Regions from separate parts of the Nocardia sp. NPDC004068 genome, predicted to be linked through region 3. Evidence: riboswitches for the same ligand, from Rfam matches in the RefSeq annotation. Region 3 holds a riboswitch; each other region holds the start of a gene.
The links. Region 3 has a riboswitch for cobalamin ahead of metE (5-methyltetrahydropteroyltriglutamate--homocysteine S-methyltransferase). Riboswitches for the same ligand answer to the same signal wherever they lie in the genome.

Region 1 (4,085 bases), on a different contig from region 3:
CACTCTCGTGTGCTCCGCCGTCCCACCGATCGGACGCCAGGCGCCGTCGGAAAGCCGATACAGCACCGACTCCCGATACACCTCGACGATATCGGCGACGACATCCGGAGCCACCGGCCCCTCGTCGTGCCACGACGCGACCAATCGCACCGCTCGTCCCTCGGGATCACCGAATTCACCCGTCCACCGCGCCGACACCACCCCGAACCGCACCACCTCCAGCTCCCGATCCCACTCGAGCACCGGCGGCGCGGCGAACGTCTCCCCCTCCTCCGCCGGGAACGCGCTCACCCGCGCCCGCAGCACCCCGCCGACACGCGGAACCTCCCCACAACACCCGTACTCCCACGACGAGACGGAAACATGAATCACTTCGGTGTCACCGGACGGCACGACCATCATTCGACATCGGGAGAGAGACGACGCGACACGAAGGCCACGGATCCCGACGCACCCCGGCTCACCGTACCGTACGGCGGGCTCTCACAGGGGGACGGCGGTGCTGCGCAGGGTCCAGGTCGCGGCTCGGGCGTGGAGAGTGGTCGCGGTGGCGGGCGGAATGTCGATGCGCCAGAAGGATTTCGGTGGGGCGTCGAGGGTGCGGAGGACGACGGCGCGGACGACGGCGGGGTGCGTGACCGAGATGACGCGTTGCGGGGTCGCGGCGCGGGTCACGAGCCACGCGGCCACGCGGTCGAGGAGGGCCGTAATGGATTCGCCGCCAGGCGGTTCGAAGGTCGGATCGGTGAGCCAGGCCATGAGCGCGTCGGGCGGAAGCTCATCCATCGTCTTTCCGGCCCAGTCCCCGTGGTTCAGGTCAGCGAGGGCGGGATCGACGAGTGCGCCGGACGCCGAATCAGCGAGCCCGGAATTCGCGAGGCCCTGATTCGAACCGGCGGGCGCGCGATCAGCGGGGGCGGGACCCGTGATCGCGGTAGGCCCGCAATCGGCGGGCGCGCGGCCGAGGGCGAAGGCCGCGGCCGTCTGGCGGGTGCGGAGTTCTGGAGCGGTGAGGATGAGGTCGGCAGGGATGGGGCGGACGGTGGTGAGCGTGCGCTCGCCGTGGGGGTCGAGGGGTTCGTCTCGGGGGAAGCGGGCGGCTCGGACGGCGGGGGTGAGGGCGTGGGTGATCAGGGTGAGGCGGGTGGTGTCGGTCATACGAGGGGGGCGGGGGTGGTGTCGCCGCGGGCGGCCTCGCGGCCGAACAGGCGGGTGGTCGCCGAGGCTACGCCGACGCCGATGATCGTCCACAGGATCGCTTGTGCGGCAAGGGAATACAGGCGGAAGTGGTAGAGGTCGTCGGCGGGGAAGCCGGGGAAGACGATGCGGCCCGTGGGGTCGGTGAGGGGCTGGGGGGTCTCGGTGCCGGTGGCGGCGTTGGCCGACAGGTCGCCGAGGGCGGGCAGCAGGGCCAGCGCGATGCCGGTCACGACGACGAAGGCCGCGCCCGCGGCGACGGTCGCGGACCACGCGCCCAAGCGGGCGGACAGCTTGCGCCCCAGCCAGATCGCGGCGAACAGCAGCACGGCCGTGAGGACGACCGTCCCGAGATACAGCCCGGTGCGCTCCTCGATGGTGTCCGCGTTGCCGACCGAGGGCGGGTTGGCCGGATACTTCAGGAACGGCACCGCGTACACGACCAGGAACATCCCCCCGGCCACCAGCAGCGCCAGCGGCCGCGGCGCGAGCCTGCCGACCCGCCCCACCGCGAGCGCGTACACGACCGCGAACAACGCGCCCATGGCCGCGCCGAACACGATCACGCCGAACCCCAGACCCGTATTGGCCTGCACGGACCGGGTGAACAGCTCCGCGTCGTGCACGTGCGGCACCGAATGCCCGGCGGCGCGGTCGAGTTCGGCCTCGGCGTGCCCGCGGGCCTCCTCGTAGTCGATGGCCCGATCGATGATCGGTTCGGCCAGTACGCGGGCGAACAGGAACGCCAGCAGTCCGCCCAGCGCGCCGAACAGCACGCCGAGCCCGATGATTCGCTTTTCCATTGTGCGCGTGGGATTTCCGTGCTCAGTGGCAGGGGAAGCCGAGGAAGTGCCGCCCGTCGTGCACGAACTCGTGGACGTGCATATCGCTGCCGAACACCGACACCGCACCCTGATCGATACCGATGAAATACAGGGCCAGCAGCGCCAGCACGGTCGTGCCGACCAGCCACAGCGCGGTGCTCGGAATCGACAGCGAGACGGCGCGGGCGCCGGAGCGCGGAGCGTAGGACGTGGCCACGAGAACTCCTATCTGCGGGGGGATTTCGCGTCCCCGTCGGCTACAGAACAGTGCGATGCGAGGGTCTGACTCACACCCCGCGGGGTGATCACAGTGGCGCGACCGCTCCGGATTCTCACCGGATTCCTCTGCTCATCGCCTCATCACCATACGAGTTCGCCGACATATCGGTCAATCGGCCCGGTCGGGGCGGTATTCGGATCACGCTGATTCGCACCCTGGGGAAAGGCTCGCGCCCCGGGGAACATTGGTCACCGCCCGCTCCACCGACGCAAGGCCCCGACATGATCAGTCCCCGCCCGTTGACGCGCCGCCGCACGGTCGACCTCATGCGCGTCCCGCACGGCATCTGTCGCGCCTGACCGCCGGTCCGGCGACCGGCCGCCGCGCCCCTCTTCCGTGTCATCAGCGAAAGTTCCACCAGAATGTTGTCGTATCTCCGACGGCGGCTGCCCCGCGTCGCCGTCGCTCTCGCCGTACCCCTCGCCGCGACGCTCGTGGCCGCGTGCGGCTCCTCCCAGCCGGGCACCACCGCGGACGGTAAGACCGTGCTGCGTTACCAGGGCCAGACCGGTCAGGTCACGCCCGTCGAATTGGCCGCGGATCTCGGCTATTTCACCAAGGTCCAACTCCATTGGGAGGGCGACACCACCAGCGGCCCGGCCAATATCCAGGCCGCGGCGACCAAACAGATCGAATTCGGCAGCGCGTTCAACGGGGCCGTGATCAAACTGATCGCCGGGGGCGCGCCCGTGACCTCGGTGCTCAGCTCCTACGGCGCCGACGAGCAGTCGTTCACCGGGTACTACGTCCGCGACGACGCGCCCATCAAGTCAGCGCGCGACCTGATCGGCAAGAAGGTCGGCGTCAACACCCTGGGCGCACACCACGAATTCGTGACCCGCGAGTGGCTGCACCGGCAGGGCCTGTCCGACGCGGAGATCAAGCAGGTGCAGCTGGTCGTGCTGCCCCCGGCCAGCACCGAGGACGCGTTGCGCAACGCGCAGATCGATGTGGCGGCCCTGGGCGGGGTGTTCCGCGACACCGCGCTCGCCCGCGGCGGCCTGCATCCGCTGTACACCGACAAGGACCTGTTCGGCCAATTCGATTACGGCACATACGTTTTCCGCAACGACTACATCAAGCAGCACGGCGACGCGGTGGCCGACTTCGTGCAGGGCACGGCCCGCGCCACCCGATGGTTGCAGGTGACCCCGCGCGATCAGGTGGTGGCCCGGTTCGCCGACATCATCGCCAAGCGCGGCCGCAACGAGAACACGAATCTGCTCGCCTACTACCGCAGTTCGGGCATTCCGGTCCCCGGCGCCGCGATCGAGGAGCGCGAATTGCAGATCTGGATCGACTGGCTGGTCCGCAACGGCGAACTGCCCGCGGGCAAGGTCGTCGCCAAGGACGTCTTCACCAACAAGGACAACCCGTACGCGAACGGTACCTATCCCGCGACGAGCGGGCCCAACGGCGAGGCGGTGAACAAATGAGCACACCGGTGAAACTGTCCCTGTCGGGCGTGCGCAAGGAGTTCCGGGTGCGCGGGGAACGCGAGTCGTTCACCGCCCTCGAGGACGTCACCGTCGACGTGCGCGACGGCGAGTTCCTGGTCCTGGTCGGCCCCAGCGGTTCGGGCAAGTCCACGCTGCTGGATCTGCTGGGCGGCCTCGAACGGCCGAGCGGCGGACAGCTGCTGCTCGACGGCGCCCCCATCACCGGACCCGGCCTGGACCGCGGGATCGTCTTCCAGCAGTACGCGCTGCTGCCGTGGCGCACCGCGCGCGGCAATATCGAATTCGGTTTGGAGGCAAAGGGAGTCAAGCGCCGGGAGCGGCGGC
Region 2 (4,085 bases), on a different contig from region 3:
CGCAGCACCGCGCGCAGCGCGTCGAGCCGGTCCGCCGGGACGGGGACGCGGGCGGGGGCGCTGGGGTCGGAGGCGCTGGGGTTAGGGGTGCTGGGGGCGGGGACGCGATCGAGGTCGGGGGTGCCGGGGGCGGTGACGAGGCGGGTGAGGATCTCGTCGACTGCGTCGGGTGACCAGTCGGTGGCCTGCAACGCGGACAGCAGGGTGCGGGCGTGTGCCTCGACGGTGTCGACGCGGTCGCGGGACTCGGTGCCGGATTCGTTGAGTCCCAATGCCTCTCGTAGGCCGGGCACGGCGATCTCGCCGCCCCAGAGCTGTCGTGCGCGCAGCATCGCCAGGACCAGGTCCAGCTCGCCCTCGCCGACCGGGGCCTGGCCGAGGACGTGCAGGCCGTCGCGGATCTGCACGTCCTTGATCTCGCACAGCCAGCCGTCGACGTGTAGCAGCATGTCGTCGAAGGAGTCCTCGTCGGGGCGCTCGGTCAGGCCCAGATCATGGTCCATCTTCGCGGCGCGCATCAGTGTCCAGATCTGCTGGCGGATCGCGGGCAGTTTGGCCGGGTCGAGCGCGGAGATGTTGGCGTGTTCGTCGAGCAGCTGCTCGAGCCGGGCGATGTCGCCGTAGCTCTCGGCGCGGGCCATCGGTGGGATGAGGTGGTCGACCAGGGTGGCGTGGGCGCGGCGCTTGGCCTGGGTGCCCTCGCCCGGATCGTTGACCAGGAACGGGTAGATCAGCGGCAGATCACCCAGCGCGGCGTCGGTGGCGCAGGCCGCCGACATGCCCAGCGTCTTACCCGGCAGCCATTCCAGATTGCCGTGCTTGCCCAGATGCACCAGGGCGTCCGCGCCGAACCCGTCCGGATCGGCGAGCCAGCGGTAGGCGGCCAGGTAGTGGTGGCTCGGCGGCAGATCGGGATCGTGGTAGATCGCGACCGGGTTCTCCCCGAAGCCGCGGGGCGGCTGCACCATGAGCACGACATTGCCGAAACGCAGTGCGGCGATGACGATTTCGCCCGCCGGGTCGGCGGAGTGGTCGACGTAGAGTTCGCCCGGCGGCGGACCCCACGCCTCGACCACGGCCGCCCGCAGTTCCTCGGGCAGAGTGTCGAACCAGGCGGCGTAGCGGCGGGCGCCGATGCGGATCGGGTTGCCCTCGAGCTGTTCGGCGGTGAGCCAGTCCGGGTCCTGTCCGCCCGCGGCGATGATGGCGTGGATCAGCGCGTCGCCGTCGCGCTCCTCGAGGCCCGGAATCTCGCCGGGGGCGCCGAGATCGTAACCGGCCGTGCGCATTTCGGTGAGCAGGCGGATCGCGCTGGCCGGGGTGTCCAGGCCGACGGCGTTGCCGATGCGGGCGTGTTTGGTGGGATAGGCCGACCAGACCAGGGCGATGCGCCGCCGTTCGACGGGAATGTGGCGCAGGCGGGCGTGCCGCACCGCGATGCCCGCCACGCGCGCCGCGCGTTCCGGATCGGGGACGTAGGTGGACAGGCCGTCGGCGTCGAACTCCTTGAACGAGAACGGGACCGTGATGATGCGGCCGTCGAATTCGGGCACGGCCACCTGGGTCGCCACGTCGAGCGGGGTGAGGCCGTCGTCGTTGTCCGCCCACTGGGCGCGACCGCTGGTCAGGCACAGCGCCTGGAGGATGGGCACGTCGAGGTCCGCGAGTTCGCCGATGTCCCAGGCGGCGTCGTCGCCTCCCGCCGCGGCGGTGGCCGGTTTGCTGCCGCCCGCGGCGAGCACGGTCACGACGAGCGCGTCCGCGGCGCGCAGGGTCTCGATCAGTTCCGGTTCCGCGGTGCGCAGCGAGGCGCAGTACAGCGGCAGCGGGCGGGCCCCGGCGTCCTCGATGGCCGCGCACAGGGCGTCGATGTAGGCGGTGTTGCCCGCCAGGTGCTGGGCCCGGTAGTAGAGCACGGCGACCGTGGGCGCGGAATCGTCGAATTCGCGTGCGGCGCGCGGCAATTCGCCCCAGTTGGGCAGGTGGACGGGCGGTTCGAAGCCGTGGCCGGTGAGCAGGACGGTATCGGAGAGGAAGTTGTGCAGTTGGCGCAGATTGTCCGGACCGCCCGCGGCGAGGTAGTTGTGGGCGTCGGCGGCGACGCCGCCGGGCACGGTCGACGCCTCCATCAGCTCGGCGTCGGGGGCCATCTCGCCGCCGAGGGCCACCAGCGGAATACCGCTGGCGCGCACCGCGTCCAGGCCCTCCTCCCAGGCGCGGCGGCCGCCGAGGATGCGCACGATCACCAGGTCCACGCCGTCGAGCAGGGCGGGCAGGTCGTCGAGGAGCAACCGCGCGGGGTTGGCGAGCCGATAGGCGGCGCCGCTGGCGCGGGCGGACAACAGGTCGGTGTCGGAGGTGGACAGCAGCAGGATCACGGTTCGGCCTTCCTCGGGTGACGCGCCCAGCACGGATTCGCGCTCGCCGAGAGGGTCTGGCTGTCACAGTGGCGCGACCGCACCGGAATTGCACCGGTTTCCTCGTAGTCGACGAGCCCCCGGATGCTACATCGCCCCCGGGTGGGCCACGGCTTCCGGCCGCTGCCCGCACCGACAACGATGCATGCCGCGCGAACCCCGCGCAACGACTTCTTCACAGCCGCACCCCTTATTCGAATCCGCACCCCTTGCAGGGCCTGGAGGGGGTGCGGATCCGAATAAAGGGTGCGGCTGGGTGGGTGGGATTTGGGATGTTTCGGGTGTTTTCGACCGACCGGTCGGAGCGTACGCTGTGGGTATGCCGAACTCACCTGGGTGGGCCAGGCGGAATCGATTCGCTGCCTGGTCGGGAATTGTGTGCATGATGGTTGCCGTTGCATTGCTGGCCATGGCGCTGGCGGCTGCCGCGGGGAACAACAGAGGGTTGGCGGTGGCGGCCGCGGGGGTGTGCGCCGGGGTGGCGGTGACGGGGCTGCTGGTGTTCGAGTCGACCGCGCGGCGGGATCGGGTCGATCATCACGAGACGCCACATCTGTTGTCGGACAGCTATGTTCCGGATCCGCCGTGGGCGGGGCGGGATCGGCGTTTCGACGTGTAGGACGTCGAGCGGGCCAGCCGTCGGTTGCCGGGCCGTGTTGGTGTCGGTGGGTGTCCGTAGTCTGGGGTGGCCATGAACCGCTCCGAACCCGACTCCTGCCCCGGCGTCCTGCGCCTGCATCAGGCCGCCGACGGTCCGTTGGCCCGCATCCGGCTACCGGGCGGCATCCTGCGCCCGGATCAGTTGCGGGTGCTGGCGGCGGCCGCGAGCGAACTGGGTGACGGCGCGCTGGAACTGACCTCGCGCGGCAATGCGCAGTTGCGGCGGATTCACGACGCGGAGGCGCTCGCCGCGCGGCTGGCGACCGCGGATCTGTTGCCCAGCCCGACCCACGAGCGGGTCCGCAATATCGTGGCCTCCCCGCTGTCGGGGCGGGTGGGCGGATGGGCCGATGTGCGGGATCTGGTGCCCCGCCTCGACGAGGCGATTCTCGAAGCGCCCGCGTTGGCCGGGCTGCCGGGGCGGGTGTTGTTCACCCTCGACGACGGGCGCGGGGATGTCAGCGGCCTCGGCGGCGACATCGGGGTGCACGCCACCGACGCCGACGAGTTCGCGCTGCTGCTGGGTGGACGCGACAGCGGGGTACGGCTTCGGTACGGGCAGGCGATACCAACGCTGATCGCGGCGGCGCACACCTTCCAAGAACTCCGCGACGACCGCTGGCGGCTGCACGAGATCCCGCACGCCGCGGATCGGATCCTCGCGGCGCTCGGCCTGGAAGCGGTGGCGGAACCGCTGGAAATCGCCGTGCGCCAAGACAATCCGATCGGCTGGTTCACCCAGGACGACGACCGGATCGCACTCGGCGCGGGGGTGCGCCTGGGCCGGCTACCCGCCCACACCGCCGAATTCCTCGCGGCCGTGGAGCGTCCGGTGATCATCACACCGTGGCGCGGTCTGGTGCTGCCCGATCTGGACGAGTGGGCGGCCGAGCAGGTCGTGCGCGTCCTCGCCCCGATGGGACTGATCTTCGACGCCGAGTCACCCTGGCTGCTGGTCACCGCGTGCGCCGGGCGGCCCGGCTGCGCGAAATCGCACACCGATGTCCG
Region 3 (4,085 bases):
GGGAGGAGTTCGCGCAGGGCGGGCTCGTCGACCTGGATGACGCGGATCCCGGCGGACTGGAGATCGACCGTCTCGTCGCGGATGGCGAGCGCGATCTGCCCGGCGGTGTCGGCCAGCGGCTGGTCGTCCCGGACGAAGGACCAGGCCAGAATGGTGACAGGACCGGTGAGCATGCCCTTGACCGGCTTGTCGGTGCGCGACTGCGCGTAGGCGATCCAGTCGACGGTCATCGGCGCGCGGCGCACCACGTCGCCGTACAGGATGGGCGGGCGAACGCACCGGGTGCCGTAGGACTGCACCCACCCGTTCACGGTCGCGGCGAACCCGTCCAGCTGTTCGGCGAAGTACTGCACCATATCGTTGCGCTCGGGCTCGCCGTGCACGAGGACGTCCAGGCCCAGCCCCTCCTGCAAGGCGATGACCGCGTCGATCTCGGCGCGCATCCGTCGCCGGTACTCCTCGGCATCGATCTCGCCCGCGCGAAACGCCGCGCGCGCCTTGCGAATCTCGGACGTCTGCGGATACGAGCCGATCGTGGTGGTCGGCAGCGGCGGCAGGTTCAGCCGATCCCGTTGCAGCGCACGGCGTTCCTCGGCAGGGGCGCGATGGTGGGTGCCGAGGGCGGCGAGGCGGGCCCGGATCCGGTCGTCGTGCAGCCGGGGATCCGCGCGACGGCTCGCCGAAGCCCTTCGCGCCGTGGCCAATTCGTCCGCCACGGCGTCCGTACCGGAACGCAGCGCGGTCGCCAGGGTGACCACTTCGCGAACCTTCTCCGCACCGAAGGCCAGCCACGAGCGCAGGGCCGGATCGAGATCGGGCTCGGCGATCAGCGAATAGGGTACGTGCAGCAGCGAACTCGACGTCGACACCGCCAGCTCGCCGACGCTGCCCAGCAACGTTCCCAGCGTGCCGAGCGCGCCGTCGAGATCCGCCCGCCACACATTGCGCCCGTTCACCACGCCCGCGACCAGCAGCTTGTTCGCCAGCGCGGGCACGGCGGCGATATCGTCGACGGTGGCGCCGCGGGTGAGATCGACTGCGACGGCCTCGATATCGGTCGCCGCGAGTGCCGCCAGGGCCGGTCCCGGGCGGCCGAAATAGGTGGCGACCAACAGGGCCGGACGTTCGGACGCCTCGGCCAATCGGCCGTAAGTGTCACGCACCGAGTCGATTTCGTCCTCGGTCAGATCGGTGACGAGGATCGGCTCATCGATCTGCACCCACTCGGCACCGGCGGACGCCAACCGCGCCAACAGCTCTCGATACAGCGGCACCAGATCCGCGAGCCTGCTCACCGGTTCCGTGCCGTCGACGCCCTTGGCCAACTTCAGAAATGTCAACGGCCCCACCACAACCGGGCGCGCGGGCACGCCCAGCTCGCGTGCCTCCCGCAACTCCGCGAGCACCTTGTCCGGCCGCAGCGCGAAGACGGTGTCCCGGCCGATCTCCGGAACCAGATAGTGATAGTTCGTATCGAACCACTTCGTCATCTCCAGCGGTTCGATCGACTCCGCCCCGCGCGCCGCGGCGAAGTACCGGTCCAGCGGGTCCTCGATCCCGGCGACCCGAGACGGCAACGCGCCCAACAGGACCGCGGTGTCGAGCATCTGGTCGTAATAGGAGAAGGTGCCGACCGGCACCGAGTCCAGCCCGGCGTCGCGCAGCGCGGTCAACTGAGCGCGCCGCAGCGCCGCGGCGACATCGTGCAGTTCGGCGGCGTCGATCCGCCCGGCCCAGTAGCCCTCGATCGCGCGCTTGAGTTCGCGCCGCGGACCGATGCGCGGAATGCCGAGAACCGTTGCGGTGAACGGCGTGTGGGAAATCTGAGTCACGGTGTTCTCCAGTACTGGAAGTCACTGGTCACCGCCCTAACGGCAGACGAAGCCCCGAAACGCAGTGCCCGTCCGCCCGATCCACGAGGCGGTGGCCGCCGGGTACGGCGTACCCGGCACAGTCGGCAGGTCTTCGGACTCGCGGGCGCGTCTTCGTTCCTACTGGCCGTCGCTTCCCAGGTCGAACCCAGTGCGTGTGACGGCGGTCGTTCCCACTCACCGCTGCGGGACAGTCCCGGATTCCCACCGGGTTCCCTCTCGCCGGTCCGGGGACCGGCTCGACACCGCACTCCGACGCTCGGGGCTCCAACTCGTCGGCGCGGTGAACCAGCTGCGTCCTCGAGCATAAGCTACGGAGCCGTTGACACAACTTCGCAGAAGTCGGGGCTACCCCTGTGAGGATCGGTGCGAAGGCGTCATCGACGTCCGGCCCAGGTCGCGAGGCAGGTACCTTAATATAATGTTCTCCAAAGTGCTGGTCGCCAATCGCGGTGAAATCGCCATCCGGGCCTTCCGTGCCGCCTACGAACTCGGCATCGGAACAGTGGCGGTTTTCCCGTACGAGGACCGTAATTCGCTGCACCGGCTCAAGGCGGACGAGTCCTACCAGATCGGCACGGCCGGCCATCCCGTGCGCGCGTACCTGTCGGTCGAGGAGATCATCAAGGCCGCCGAGACCGCCGGGGCCGACGCGATCTACCCCGGTTACGGTTTCCTGTCGGAGAACCCGGACCTCGCCGCGGCCTGCGCCCGCGAGGGCATCACGTTCATCGGGCCGTCCGCCGAAGTGCTCGAACTGACCGGCAACAAGGCGCGGGCCATCGCCGCCGCGCGGGCCGCCGGACTGCCCGTCCTCGATTCCAGCGCGCCCTCGGCCGATGTCGAGGAACTGCTCGGCGCGGCGACGTCCATGCGGTACCCGATCTTCGTCAAGGCCGTCGCGGGCGGCGGTGGGCGCGGGATGCGGCGCGTGGCCGAGGCGGGGCAGCTGCGCGATTCCATCGAGGCCGCCATGCGCGAGGCCGAGTCGGCGTTCGGCGATCCGACGGTGTTCCTGGAGCAGGCGGTGGTCAACCCCCGCCACATCGAGGTGCAGATCCTCGCCGACCAGCACGGCGATGTCATGCATCTGTTCGAGCGCGACTGTTCGTTGCAGCGGCGGCATCAGAAGGTGATCGAGCTCGCGCCCGCGCCGAACCTGGATCCCGAACTGCGGCAACGGATCTGCGCCGACGCGGTGGCCTTCGCGCGGGAGATCGGTTACAGCTGCGCGGGCACCGTGGAGTTCCTGCTCGACGAGAGCGGCAACCACGTCTTCATCGAGATGAACCCGCGCATCCAGGTCGAGCACACGGTCACCGAGGAGATCACCGATGTCGATCTGGTGGCCGCGCAGTTGCGGATCGCGGCCGGTGAAACCCTCGCCGACCTGGGATTGAGCCAGGACGCCGTCGCGATTCGCGGTGCGGCCCTGCAATGCCGGATCACCACCGAGGATCCCGCCAACGGCTTCCGGCCCGACACCGGGCGGATCACCGCTTACCGCAGCCCGGGCGGCGGCGGGATCCGGCTCGACGGCGGCGCGAACCTCGGGGCCGAGGTCGGGGCGTATTTCGACTCCATGCTCGTCAAACTCACCTGTCGCGGAAGGAATTTCGAGCAGGCCGTGGCGCGGGCGCGACGGGCCGTGGCGGAGTTCAGGATTCGCGGCGTGGCCACGAACATCCCCTTCCTGCAGGCGGTTCTGGACGATCCGGACTTCCGGGCGGGGCGGGTGACGACGTCGTTCATCGACGAGCGGCCGTACCTGCTGAATCAGCGGACCTCCGCCGACCGCGGCACCCGCATCCTGCGGTATCTGGCCGATGTCACGGTGAACAAGCCGCACGGGGAGCGGCCGACGGCGGTGTATCCGCACGACAAGCTGCCCGCCATCGACCTGTCGACGCCGCCGCCGGACGGTTCGCGGCAGCGGCTGCTGCGCTTGGGGCCCGACGCGTTCGCGCGGGATCTGCGCGATCAGCGGGGCGTCGGGGTCACCGACACCACCTTCCGCGACGCGCATCAATCGCTGCTGGCGACGCGGGTGCGGACCAACAGCCTGTTGCAGGTGGCCGATCATGTGGCGCGCATGACGCCGGAGCTGCTGTCGATCGAGTGCTGGGGCGGCGCGACTTACGATGTGGCGCTTCGGTTTCTGCACGAGGATCCGTGGGAGCGGCTGGCGGCGTTGCGGGAGGCTATCCCGAACAT

Region 1: linked by a shared signal. The riboswitch ahead of ACFYTQ_RS15950 (CbtB-domain containing protein) and the one ahead of metE (5-methyltetrahydropteroyltriglutamate--homocysteine S-methyltransferase) in region 3 are both predicted to bind cobalamin.
Region 2: linked by a shared signal. The riboswitch ahead of cobN (cobaltochelatase subunit CobN) and the one ahead of metE (5-methyltetrahydropteroyltriglutamate--homocysteine S-methyltransferase) in region 3 are both predicted to bind cobalamin.

The regions. Positions count from the first base shown of each region.
Region 1 is NZ_JBIAMW010000005.1:515,904-519,988, reverse strand. It holds gene ACFYTQ_RS15965 (hypothetical protein) at 1-393, opposite strand, end outside; gene ACFYTQ_RS15960 (histidine phosphatase family protein) at 484-1,158, opposite strand; gene ACFYTQ_RS15955 (CbtA family protein) at 1,155-2,000, opposite strand; gene ACFYTQ_RS15950 (CbtB-domain containing protein) at 2,023-2,238, opposite strand; cobalamin riboswitch at 2,280-2,414, opposite strand; gene ACFYTQ_RS15945 (ABC transporter substrate-binding protein) at 2,664-3,737, shown strand; gene ACFYTQ_RS15940 (ABC transporter ATP-binding protein) at 3,734-4,085, shown strand, end outside.
Region 2 is NZ_JBIAMW010000002.1:157,795-161,879, reverse strand. It holds gene cobN (cobaltochelatase subunit CobN) at 1-2,378, opposite strand, end outside; cobalamin riboswitch at 2,410-2,534, opposite strand; gene ACFYTQ_RS04855 (hypothetical protein) at 2,800-3,036, shown strand; gene cobG (precorrin-3B synthase) at 3,103-4,085, shown strand, end outside.
Region 3 is NZ_JBIAMW010000001.1:129,892-133,976, forward strand. It holds gene metE (5-methyltetrahydropteroyltriglutamate--homocysteine S-methyltransferase) at 1-1,823, opposite strand, end outside; cobalamin riboswitch at 1,939-2,125, opposite strand; gene ACFYTQ_RS00640 (pyruvate carboxylase) at 2,293-4,085, shown strand, end outside.